One region of the Mesorhizobium sp. WSM4842 genome, then DNA from elsewhere that is predicted to be linked to it. Evidence: riboswitches for the same ligand, from Rfam matches in the RefSeq annotation. Region 1 holds a riboswitch; the other holds the start of a gene.
What was found. A riboswitch is a leader RNA that binds a small molecule or an ion and turns the genes downstream of it on or off. The one in region 1 is predicted to bind cobalamin.
Positions count from the first base shown of each region.

Region 2: another riboswitch for cobalamin. It lies ahead of AC0NIE_RS18275 (DUF1636 family protein); the one in region 1 lies ahead of AC0NIE_RS02075 (aromatic ring-hydroxylating oxygenase subunit alpha).

Region 1 is NZ_CM148372.1:458,030-463,867, reverse strand. It holds gene AC0NIE_RS02090 (molybdopterin-dependent oxidoreductase) at 1-120, shown strand, start outside; gene AC0NIE_RS02085 (FAD-binding oxidoreductase) at 117-863, shown strand; gene AC0NIE_RS02080 (FAD-binding oxidoreductase) at 876-1,991, opposite strand; gene AC0NIE_RS02075 (aromatic ring-hydroxylating oxygenase subunit alpha) at 2,015-3,262, opposite strand; cobalamin riboswitch at 3,478-3,678, opposite strand; gene AC0NIE_RS02070 (DUF680 domain-containing protein) at 4,200-4,403, shown strand; gene AC0NIE_RS02065 (DUF680 domain-containing protein) at 4,525-4,749, shown strand; gene AC0NIE_RS02060 (DUF680 domain-containing protein) at 4,715-5,074, shown strand; gene AC0NIE_RS02055 (ABC transporter ATP-binding protein) at 5,160-5,838, opposite strand, start outside.
Region 2 is NZ_CM148372.1:3,776,173-3,782,010, reverse strand. It holds gene AC0NIE_RS18290 (NuoB/complex I 20 kDa subunit family protein) at 1-86, opposite strand, end outside; gene AC0NIE_RS18285 (NADH-quinone oxidoreductase subunit A) at 77-442, opposite strand; gene AC0NIE_RS18280 (winged helix-turn-helix domain-containing protein) at 779-1,978, shown strand; cobalamin riboswitch at 2,252-2,455, shown strand; gene AC0NIE_RS18275 (DUF1636 family protein) at 2,494-2,928, shown strand; gene cobW (cobalamin biosynthesis protein CobW) at 2,925-3,962, shown strand; gene AC0NIE_RS18265 (cobaltochelatase subunit CobN) at 3,981-5,838, shown strand, end outside.

The sequences.
Region 1 (5,838 bases):
GCCAAATGGCTGAACGGGCTGCAGTTCACCGAGCGCGACGAGCCCGGGTTCTGGGAGCTGCGCGGCTATCACATCTATGGCGACCCGTGGCGCGAGCAGCGCTATACGGGCGATCCATGAGCGACGGGCCGGCGGCGCAGTCGCCTTGGCAGACGGTCACCATCAGCCGCATCGAAAAGCGCACGCCGCGCGTCACCAGTTTTTTCCTCCAGCCGTCGCGGCCCTTCGCCTATCGTGCCGGGCAGCATGTCGATGTCAGGCTGACGGCGCCGGACGGCTATCAGGCGCGCCGCTCCTACTCCATCGCCTCGGCGCCGGAAGCCGGCGAGACGATCGAACTGGCGATCGAAAGGCTCGATGATGGCGAGATCTCACCCTTCTTTCACGATATCGCTGCGGTCGGCGATGAGGTCGAACTGCGCGGACCGCTCGGCGGCCACTTCGTCTGGTCCGACAGCGACGGCGGCCCGCTTCTGCTGGTCGGCGGCGGGTCCGGCGTGGTTCCGCTGATGGCGATGGTCCGCCATCGCGCCGCGCGCAAATCAACGGTGCCCGCGGCGTTGGTGTTTTCCGCACGGATCTGGGACGAGGTGATCTTTCGCGACGAACTGATCGACTTCCATGATCGCCGGGACGGCTTCGATCTGGTGTTGGCGCTGACTCGCGAGCCGGCCCGGCGCCCGGCGGACTATTCGCGGCGGGTCGATGCCGCGATGATGGAGCAATCGATGGCGCGGCTGCCCGCGCCGCCAAGGTTAGTCTTTGTCTGCGGCTCGAATGCCTTCGTGTCGGCCGCCGCCCAGGCGCTGATCGATGCCGGCGTTCCGGCAAGCCTCATCCGCACCGAGCGTTACGGGGTTTAAGCTCCCCGCCGGTTAGGCGTCGATCTCGATCGCCGTCAGCGGCTTCGAACAGCAGGCAAGGATGAAGCCGTCGTCGATCTCGTGATCGAGGATGCCGCCATTGTGGCTCATCTCGACTGTGCCCGAGACCTTTTTCACCTTGCAGGTTCCGCACAGGCCGAACTCGCAGGCTGCGGGAATTCGTACGCCCGAAGCGCGCGCCGTCTGCAGCACGGTCTGGCCGGCAACGCAGTCGGCATCGACATCCGAAAGCGAAAAGCGGATCGGCGTTGCGGCCTCAGTAGGTATCTCGACCCCGCCCTCTGCCGGCCCACCCTCTGCCGGCGAACCGAACGGGGCCGGTATTTCCTCCACCCCTGGGGCCGCAAAGCTTTCCTGATGATAGTTGGCCATGTCGAAGCCGGCCGCCTCCAGCATCTGCCGCACGGCGCGCATGAACGGGTCGGGGCCGCAGCAGAAAATTTCGCGCTCGCGAAAATCGGGCGCCAGCAGCGGCAGCCGTATCGCGTCGATCCGGCCCATATGGCCGAACCAGCCCTCGCGGCTGGACCGCTCCTCGATCATGAAGCCGAGCGTCAGGCCCGGCATGCGGCTGCCGAGCAATTCGAGCTCCTTGCGGAAGATGATCTCCTCGGGCTTTCGCGCGCAGTTGACGAAGCCGACATCTGTCCAGGGCGCGCAATCGTTCAGCCAGCGCAGCATCGACATCATCGGAGTCACGCCGGAGCCGGCCGAAATGAACAGATATCTGGCCGCGGGATGGCTGTGCAGCGAAAAGTTGCCCGACGGCCCATAGGCCTTCACGTGAACACCGGGCTTCAGATTGTCGAACATCCAGCGTGTGCCGAGGCTGCCGGGCTGTGCTTTCACCGTCACCGCGATCGAGAACGGCCGCGACGGCGAGGACGACAGCGTATAGGTCCGCATCAACGGGCCCTCGGTGGTCGGCAGTTCCAGCGTCACGAACTGCCCCGGTCTGTAGCGGAACCAGGTCTGGTTGTCGGAGCGGAAGGTGAAGGTCTTCACGTCAGGCGCCTCGTCACTGACGCCGATGACTTCCAGCACCTGGAGCCTGTCGTTCCAGGGCGCCATCTCGTCGAGATGGCGGTAGAGGCCGAGGTCCGTCATCGTATTCATCCCCTTGGCCTCGCTCAGGCGACGCTGCGCAACGCCGGCCGCCCGCCCTCGGCAAGGCGCGGCCCGATGAAGGAGGCGTACCATTCGACGAACTGGATGACGCCGCCCTCATGCAGTTCCGAATAGGGGCCGGGCTCATAGGCCGGCGACAGGATGCCGAAGGCGTTTTCCTCAACGATGCGGCGGTCCTGGTCGTTGGTCTCGGTCCAGACATGGGTGAGATCGGCGAGGTCGTAGTCGACGCCTTCGACCGCGTCCTTGTGGACAAGCCATTTGGTGGTGACGGCCGTTTCCGTGGCACTGATCGGCAGCACGCGGAAGGTGACCGCATGATCGCCGAGGATATGGTTCCAGGTCGTCGGATAGTGATAGAGCAGCAGCGAGCCGATACCGTCGGTCGAAACGTCGTCGGAGAGGTTCTTCTTCACCGCACGTCTTCCCGTCATCGTGTAGCTAACGGCATCGCGCAGCAGCGGGGCGCGGGTGGCGCGATACTGCCCGGCCGGATCGATGCGGAACTTGCTCGGCAGGCCCGCCGCCTCGCATTTCGCCCAGTGCGCGAGCATCTCCGGATCGCTGTCGGCGCCCTGCACGCCGGTGACGGTCGGCGCTTCCGGGAATGTCTTGCACAGTTCCGGATGGTTGCCGGCGCAATGGTAGCACTCGCGGTTGTTCTCCCAGACGAGCTTCCAGTTGCCCTTCTCGACGATGGTCGATTCGAAGGCGATTTTTGCCTCGCGCAGCCGGTGCGGCAGGAGGTAAGGCTCGATCATGGCGCGCATCGGCGCGAAATCGGCGGGCTCCTTGGCCAGGCAGATGAAGATGTAGCCACTGATGCTTTCGCAAGCCACCGGCTTCAGGCTGAACTGGCTCTTGTCGAAGCCGTCCGCCATCTGCCTCGCGAACAAGAGCCTGCCGTCCAGCTCGTAGGTCCATTGGTGATAGGGGCAGACGAGCTTCGCCGCCGTACCCTTGTCGGCGTTGCAGACGCGGCTGCCGCGATGCCGGCAGGAATTGTGGAAGGCGTTGATCTTGCCTTGCTGGTCGCGGACCAGCACGACCGGATAGTCGCCGATCTGCGCGGTGATGTAGCTGCCCGGCTTCGGCAACTCGCAATCGTGGCCGATGAACAGCCAGTCGCGATACCAGATCAGCTCCATGTCGAGCTTGAAGAAATCGGGATCGGTGTAGAAGGGCTGCTCGAGCGAGTAGCCTTCCCTGCGGCCGTGCAAGAGCCTCAGCATGTCGTTGCGCGCATCCATGTCCTGTCCTCATAGCCGTCGCATCGGCCCGAAATCGGAATCGATTTCGGAAAGCACGATGCGCAATTCAAAGTCTTGGAGCGTACGTTGTGCGTCCAAATGGACGCATGTCGCTCCAAAGACTGAACTGGTGGTGATGGAGGGAGGATCGGCCGCAAGCCGGCGACAGGGCCGGGCATGCACTATCCACCTCTTGACCGCCCACCGCGATCAGTCGAGTCTAGAAATCTCGGGCTGGTTTCCGGGCTCTGGAGTGTCCTTGCGGACCATCGCGACACCTTCCCAGGCTTGGGCCCAGTGGTCTCCCGTTGCGACTTGAACTCCACCACCGTTGCGGGGGCAGCGCCGGGTTCTGACCGGCTTCCCAATTCTCCGCTTCGTCGTCACCAAGCGGCACCTGAGATGGCGTGATCTAATCATGACGGCCGGCTGACTGTCCGCATGAAAGCGACATCGTATCCATGCGGCGCGACACTGCCGGCGAAACCTGTGGGCCGGGATTTGAGGAAGGTGAACTTTGCGCCTGCTGCGAGCGCTGCCGGTCCTGAAAGCGTGCCGGATTGACCATTGCAGGGCGCCGAAATGGTTAACGATTCGACAACAACTCAGCACCGGCTTTTTAAGCCGCTTCTAAAATCGAACCGAACGGTTCGTTTCTGTTGACAATGCGTGCATGACGCTGTGAACGCAGGTCCGGCAATCCGTCAAATGGTCGATTAGCCTCTTTGTCCTAAACCTTTGAAAACAAAACAGAAAGCAATGACGATAGAAGCCTCTGGTACAATTTCAAGGTGTAGATTCTTGGTCCACACGGAACAACTTCGTGATTGGAATCTGCCGGATGGCCTTCCCACATCGGGGCTGTCCGGACGACGCGAATTCCTCCCAAGACACGCCGCTAGACGGACGGAAAACTAAAGATACTGGAGTTCCAAAAATGAAAAAGATTGCTCTTATTGCCGTCGCCGTTCTGGCCATCACCGGCAGCGCCTTTGCTGGCAGCGACCATTATGGGTCCAACGGCGCCAATCAGCCGACCGCCTCGGTCGACAGTTCGTATACGGCTTCCATTCAGAAGTCGGCTCACGCTGAAAAGCCCGTCGACCAGGGCGCCGACCGCAACCTTTTCGGCAACAATTAACAGCTGATCCCAGACCATGATCCCGAAGTGGAAACCGGTTTTCGTAAAAGATCATGGTCAAACAACAAGACAAAGCGGCCAGTCCGCCGCTCGGGATCTGAAAAATTCAGGAGTACTAGAAATGAAGAAGATCATTCTTGCCACCGCCGCCATCCTGGCTGTCTCCGGCAGCGCTTTTGCCGGCAGCGACAACTTTGGATCGAACGGCGCCAACCAGCCGGCCGCTGCGGTCGACAACGGCTCGTACACGGCTTCGATTCAGAATTCGGCTTCGGCGCAGAATCCGGTTCCGGCTGACGAGAAGCCCGTCAATGGCAGCGACCGTAACCTCTTCGGCAACAACTAATGTCGATCCCAACAGCAGCGGCGGCATTGTCTTTCACAAAGACCGAGGCCGCCGCGCTGATGGGATACGAGAATCCAGGATTACTGAAATGAAGAAGATCGTTCTCACCGCTGCGGCACTTTTGATTGCTGCCGGCAGCGCCTATGCCCGCAACGACAAAGTTGGCGGAACCGACATCAACAAGCAGGCGACCGTCAACGTCGACAACACGCAGACGTCTTCGGTAGGCAATACCGGCTCGCTGGTTTACAAGCTGATCAATTCCTCGGGCGACATACAGAAGTCCGCCCCGCAGGGCAGCGACCGGAACCTGTTCGGCCGCTAACAGCGACCTGAATGCAATGCACAAGAGCGGCGGGCTCTGCCCGCCGCTCTTGTTTTTGCCTTCGCCAAACTGCCTGATCCAGTAGTTAGGCTGCCTTTGCTTCCGCCATGTGGAGTGTGAAGGAATGTCCGTCGGCGTCGAAAATATGCAGGTCGCCGGGATCGGCATTCAACCGCAACGCAGCGCCGCGCTTGACTTCGGCATTGCCTGGCAGCTTGGTCACCAGCGGCAGGTCGGCGCGGCCGATGTCGACATAGACGAGCTGGACCTCGCCGAGCTGCTCGACATAATCCACCGTTCCCTCGAAAAGATAATCGGCGCCGGTGGCGATCATCAGATCCTCCGGCCGCACGCCGAAGCTGACCGAAGCACCCTTCGCGGACGCCGGCGTGGCGATCGGCACCGTCGCCTTGCGCCCGCCGACATGACTGACGATGGTCGGGTCGCCTGATTTGTCGATCGTCGCCGGCAGGATGTTCATGGCCGGCGAGCCGATGAACTGGGCGACGAACAGATTGCCGGGTCTCTTGTAGAGCTCCATCGGCGTGCCGACCTGCTCGATGTGGCCCTCCTTGAGCACGACGATGCGGTCGGCCAGCGTCATCGCCTCGACCTGGTCGTGGGTGACGTAGATCATCGTCGTAGCAGGCATCGACTCCTTGAGCTTGGCGATCTCGATGCGGGTGGCAACCCGCAGTGCCGCGTCGAGGTTCGACAGCGGCTCGTCGAACAGGAAGACCTTAGGGTTACGCACGATGGCGCGG
Region 2 (5,838 bases), 3.3 Mb from region 1:
GCCCCCACTGGCTTTCCGGTGCTGGGGTCGAGAATGCCTTTTGGCTTCGGCGCGACGAGCGTGCCGGAATTGTCGCTCAATCCCATTCCAGCGCTCCTTTCTTCCATTCATAGGCAAAGCCGATGGTCAGCACCGCCAAAAACACCATCATCGACCAGAAACCGAGCATGCCGATCTGGCTGAAAGACACCGCCCACGGAAACAGGAAGGCCACTTCCAGATCGAAGATGATGAACAGGATCGACACCAGGTAGAAGCGGATGTCGAACTTCATGCGGGCGTCATCGAACGAGTTGAAGCCGCACTCATAGGCGGAAAGCTTTTCCGGATCTGGGTTGCGGTAGGCCACCAGGAAGGGTGCGGCAAGCAGCGCCAGGCCGACGACCAGCGCCACGCCGATGAACAGGACGATGGGCAGGTACGAACTCAACAATGCGTTCATGCTGCAGCTTTCCGTTGGCGGCCAATCCACTCTGATTACAGCACCGGACCCACTTGCGGAAGCGTGACAGTTTAACCACTGAACCGTTTTAGGGGGCTCTATGCTGCAACGCGGCGAGGGTTAGCGCAGGGCTTTCGGCGAAGCAAGTCAAACCTTGTTCAAAACACGGTGCTGGGCAGCATATCCGGATAAACTGGTCCGATCCGCTCCTGTTTGATTTCCTTCATTTTTTACTCCAGTTTTCTCTCCTGACATAGATGCCGCCAAAACCCTGCTAGCATGACGCGGAATCATTCGCCCCCAACCTTGGTCGAACGCCAACAGAGTGCCGTCTGCATGAAGGAAAAAATCTCGCTCGCCATGGCCCGGCGCATCGCGCTCGCCGCACAGGGGTTTGCCGATCCTCGCCCTAACAGCACGCCCGATCGCCGCCATCTGGCCCGTGTGCTTGGCCGGACCGGCCTGCTGCAGATCGATTCCGTCAGCGCGGTGGTGCGCGCCCACTATATGCCGCTCTATTCGCGGCTTGGCCCCTACCCGCTTGCGCTGCTCGACAACGCCGCCGTGACGCGCAAGCGCACGGTCTTCGAATATTGGGCGCACGAAGCCTCCTTTCTGCCGGTCGAAACCTATCCGCTGATGCGCTGGCGCATGGAGCGGGCCGAACGTGGCGAGGAAATGTATAACGGACTCGCCAAATGGGGCCGCGAACGCGCCGCCTACATTGAAGACATTTATCGCGAGGTCGTCGAACGAGGGCCGGTCGCCGCATCCGCCCTCGAAGGCCAGAAGGGAAACGGCGGCTGGTGGGGTTGGAGCGACGCCAAGCACGCTTTCGAATGGCTGTTCTGGGCCGGCCGTATCACCACGGCGTCGCGTCGTGGCTTCGAGCGGCTTTACGATCTGCCGGAGCGCGTGCTGCCGCCGGCAATACTCAGTCTGCCGGTGCCCCCTGCTGAGGCTGCGCATCGCGAATTGCTGCGCATTTCCGCGCTCGCCCACGGTGTCGCGACAGCGGGCGACCTGCGCGACTATTTCCGCCTCGCTCCCGCCGACATCAAGGGCCGCATCGAGGAACTGGTCGAGGCAGGTGATCTTTTGCCGGTCCGCGTCGAAGGCTGGGACAAGCCTGCCTATCTTCACAAGGACGCCCGTTTTCCGCGCAAGATCGAGGCGCGCGCGCTGCTCGCCCCGTTTGATCCGGTTGTCTTCGAGCGGGCGCGCACGGAAAGGCTGTTCGACTTCCGCTATCGCATCGAGATCTACACCCCGGCCGAAAAACGCCAATACGGCTATTATGTGCTGCCGTTCCTGCTCGGCGAAAAGATCGTGGCGCGCGTCGACCTCAAGGCCGACCGCCCTGCCGGCGTGCTGCGCGTCCATGCCGCCTATGCCGAGCCCGGCGCCCCGCCGCAAACCGCCGCCGAGCTTTTCGAGGAGTTGAAGCTGATGCAGGATTGGCTCGGCCTGGAACGCATCGAGGTGACGCAAGCGGGTGATTTGGGCCATGCGCTGGCGGATGTCGCGGTTTCGTAAGGGATTGCCGATGTCGGCGCTGCCCCTCATCCGCCTGCCGGCACCTTCTCCCCGTATAGTGACGGGGAGAAGGAAAGCTGCCGCAACCTAGGCGCCCAGCCTTACAACGCTGTAGATTGGCGAAATCCCAAACGAAGTCGTCCTTTCTCCCCGTCACCATACGGGGAGAAATGCCCGGCAGGGCAATGAGGGGCAGCGCCGACATCGAAAATTGCTCTGAAGCGTTTCCCTCGCCGCGTCGTAGACGTGCGTTGACACGACTGCCTGCACAAGCCTAAATCCGGTTCAGACGGTCTCCTCTCGGCAAAGGGAGGAGCCAAGAGGGAATGCGGTGCGAAATCTCGATTTCAAATCCGCGGCTGTCCCCGCAACTGTAAGCGACGAGCCAAGGCCGATAACCACTGGGAAAATCCCGGGAAGGCGGCACCAAGGCGATGACTCGCGAGCCAGGAGACCTGCCGTCTAGGACATAAGAATCCGATCGCCTGGCGGGTTTTCCGGGCAAGGAGCCTGATTTGGAACGCGACAGCAGTTTTTTGGCTGAGACAGCGGGCGTATTGTCCGGCGATAGGGATGCTCTGGCCGACGTCACCGTGATCGTCTGCGCCTCCTGCCGTGACGAGACCGGCTCCGACGGCCATCCTCGCGCCGGCGAATTGTTGGCCGAAGACACGCGCCGCGCTGTATCAGGCGAAAATATCTGTATCCGCACCGTCGAATGCCTTGGCAACTGCAAGCGCCGCCTCAGCGCCGCGATCCTGCGCGACGGCTGCTGGAGCTATGTCTTTGGCGACCTAACCGCGACAAGCGGCGCCGATCTCGTCGCAGGCGCAAAGCTCTTCGCCACCTCGACGGACGGCCTCATTCCCTGGCGCGGCCGCCCCGATTGCCTGAAACGCGGCCTCGTCGCCCGCATTCCTCCCCTCGACCTTGTGAAGGATCAGATATGACCACTTCCGTCTCCCGCGTGCCCTGCACCGTCGTCACCGGCTTCCTCGGCGCCGGCAAGACGACACTGATCCGCCACCTGCTCGAAAACGCCGGCGGCAAGCGGCTGGCCATCATCGTCAACGAGTTCGGCGATATCGGCATCGACGGCGAGATTCTGAAGGGATGCGGCATCGACACCTGCCCTGAGGAAAACATCGTCGAGTTGGCCAATGGCTGCATCTGCTGCACCGTCGCCGACGACTTCGTCCCGGCGCTCGACCAGATCCTGTCGCTATCGCCGAAAGTCGACCATATCCTGATCGAAACCTCCGGGCTGGCTCTGCCCAAGCCGCTGGTCCAGGCCTTCCAGTGGCCGACAGTGAAGAGCCGGGTGACGGTCGACGGCGTCATTGCCGTGGTCGACGGTCCGGCGCTGGCAGATGGCCGCGTTGCCAACGACATGGCCGCCCTGCAGGCGCAGCGCGCGCAGGACGAGACGCTCGACCACGACGATCCGGTCGAGGAGGTGTTCGAGGACCAGCTCGCCTGCGCCGACCTGATCATATTATCGAAGAGCGACCTGATGGACGCCGCCGGCTCGGCCCGTGCCAATGCGATCATCGGCGAGCACACCGCGCGCGCCGTGAAGATCGTGCCGACCTCGCAGGGTAAGGTCGATCCGTCTGTGCTGCTCGGCCTCGGCCTTGCCGTCGAGGACGACATCGAGAACCGCAAGACCCACCACGACGGCGAACTCGACCACGAGCATGACGATTTTGACTCGTTCGTCATCGACATTCCATCGATCGCCAATCCCGATGAGCTGGCTTTGCGCGTCGCCACGGCGGCGGAGGAAGAAGACGTGCTGCGCGTCAAGGGTTTCGTCGAGGTCGGCGGCAAGCCGATGCGGCTGTTGCTGCAGGCTGTCGGTCCGCGCGTCAATCACTATTACGACCGCGCCTGGACCACTGAGGACGATCGCCGCTCGCGCCTCGTCGTCATCGGCCTGAAAGGGCTGAACCGCCCGGCCATCGAGCGTATTCTCGCCGGCTGACCTCAGGCACGAGCCGCGATGCACATCCTCACCACAACATCCGCCTCGCTCGACGATCTCGCCGAGCCTGTTGATCTCAGGCAGACGCCTGCGGATGTCGTGGCGCTGTCTTTCACCGACAGCGATCTGGCCGGGCTGGCGGCGGCGTGGAAAGCAGACGCGGATCGCCTGCCCTCGATGCGGCTGGCGGCTTTGCGCGATCTGCGCCATCCGATGTCCGTCGATCTCTGGATCGACAGCGTCGCCCGGCACGCCAGGGTTATTTTGGTTCGCGTCCTCGGTGGTTACGACTGGTGGCGCTACGGCTGCGACCAACTCGCCTCGACCGCTCGCGCACGCGGCATAAAACTGGCGCTGCTGCCCGGCGAATGCCGCGACGAGGATCTCCGGCTGATCGAATGCTCGACGCTGCCGCGCGAAGAGCTCGACGGCCTGCTCGATTATTTTCGCGAGGGCGGCCCGGAGAATATGACGGCGCTGGTGAATCAGCTGGCGCTGCTGGCGGGACAGGACGCGGCGGTCGTGGAGCCGGTTGTCGTGCCGAAGGCGGGCTATTATGAGCCGGGACGGGGGGGCGAGCGCGACGTCCCCCTCCCCCTCGAGGGGAGGGTCCGGCCGCAGGCCGGGGGTGGGGTCGCCTGTGAAGTGCGCCAACAGAAAAAAACGTCGAGCACTGCCGCAACGACCCCACCCGGCCCTACGGGCCACCCTCCACTCGAGGGGGACGTCGTGCCCATCCTCTTCTACCGTTCGATGCTGCTCGCCGCCGATGTCGCGCCGATCGACGCATTGTTCGAAGCACTCGGGCAGCGCGGCATCATCCCCGTCCCCATCTTCGTCTCCAGCCTCAAGGACCCGGCATCGCTCGCCTTTGTCGAGACCGCGCTTGCCACGCTGAAACCTGCCGCCATCATCACCGCCACGGCCTTCGCCTCCGGTGCTGAGCCCGGCGTCGAAACCCTGTTCGACCGCGCCGGCGTGCCGGTATTCCAGGTCATCGTCGCGACGACACGCCGCGATATCTGGCAAAGCAATCAGCGCGGCCTGGCGCCTGCCGACCTCGCCATGCATGTCGTCCTGCCCGAACTCGACGGCCGCATTCTCGCCGGTGCCATTTCCTTCAAGGGAGAAAGCGGGGTCGATCCCGCATTGGCCTTCCGCGCGTTCGCCAACCGGCCGGAGCCGGACCGCGTCGCGCAGGTGGCGAACCGTGTCGAAGCTTTCATCCGCCTGCAGCGCACGCCGCGCGAAAAACGCAAGCTGGTCATCCTGATCCCCGACTATCCGAGCGCCCCCGGCCGCACCGGCTACGCCGTCGGCCTCGACGTGCCGTCCAGCGTGCTGGCGATGCTGCACGACCTGAGCGAACAGGGCTACACCGTTGAAGGGATTCCGCAAACGCCGCGCGCGTTGCTGGGTGAGCTAGAGTCGGCCGACCAAGGGTTAGCCTTGAAGGAGTATCTGACGTTCTCGAAGGAATTGCCGCCGGCGGCCATCGCTGCGGTAGAGGCCGCATGGGGTAATGCGGCATATGAGACAGTTTTGTGCGAGTCGCCCCCCTCTGTCCTGCCGGACATCTCCCCCTCAAGGGGGGAGATTGCGCTGTCGTCGCTGCTTTCGCCAATTACCAAGGATGTTAAGGAAGAGCCGTCGGCGGAACTGCCGATCTCCCCCCTTGAGGGGGAGATGTCAGGCAGGACAGAGGGGGGTGTTCAAGCGCCTACCGCGGCAAATTTCCCCTTCCGCGCCGCGACCTTCGGCAACATCACCGTAGCACTCGCCCCCGATCGCGGGCGCTCGGCCGACCGTCGCGCCGACTATCACGACCCGACGCTGCCGCCTCGACATGCGCTGATCGCCTTCGGCCTTTGGCTGC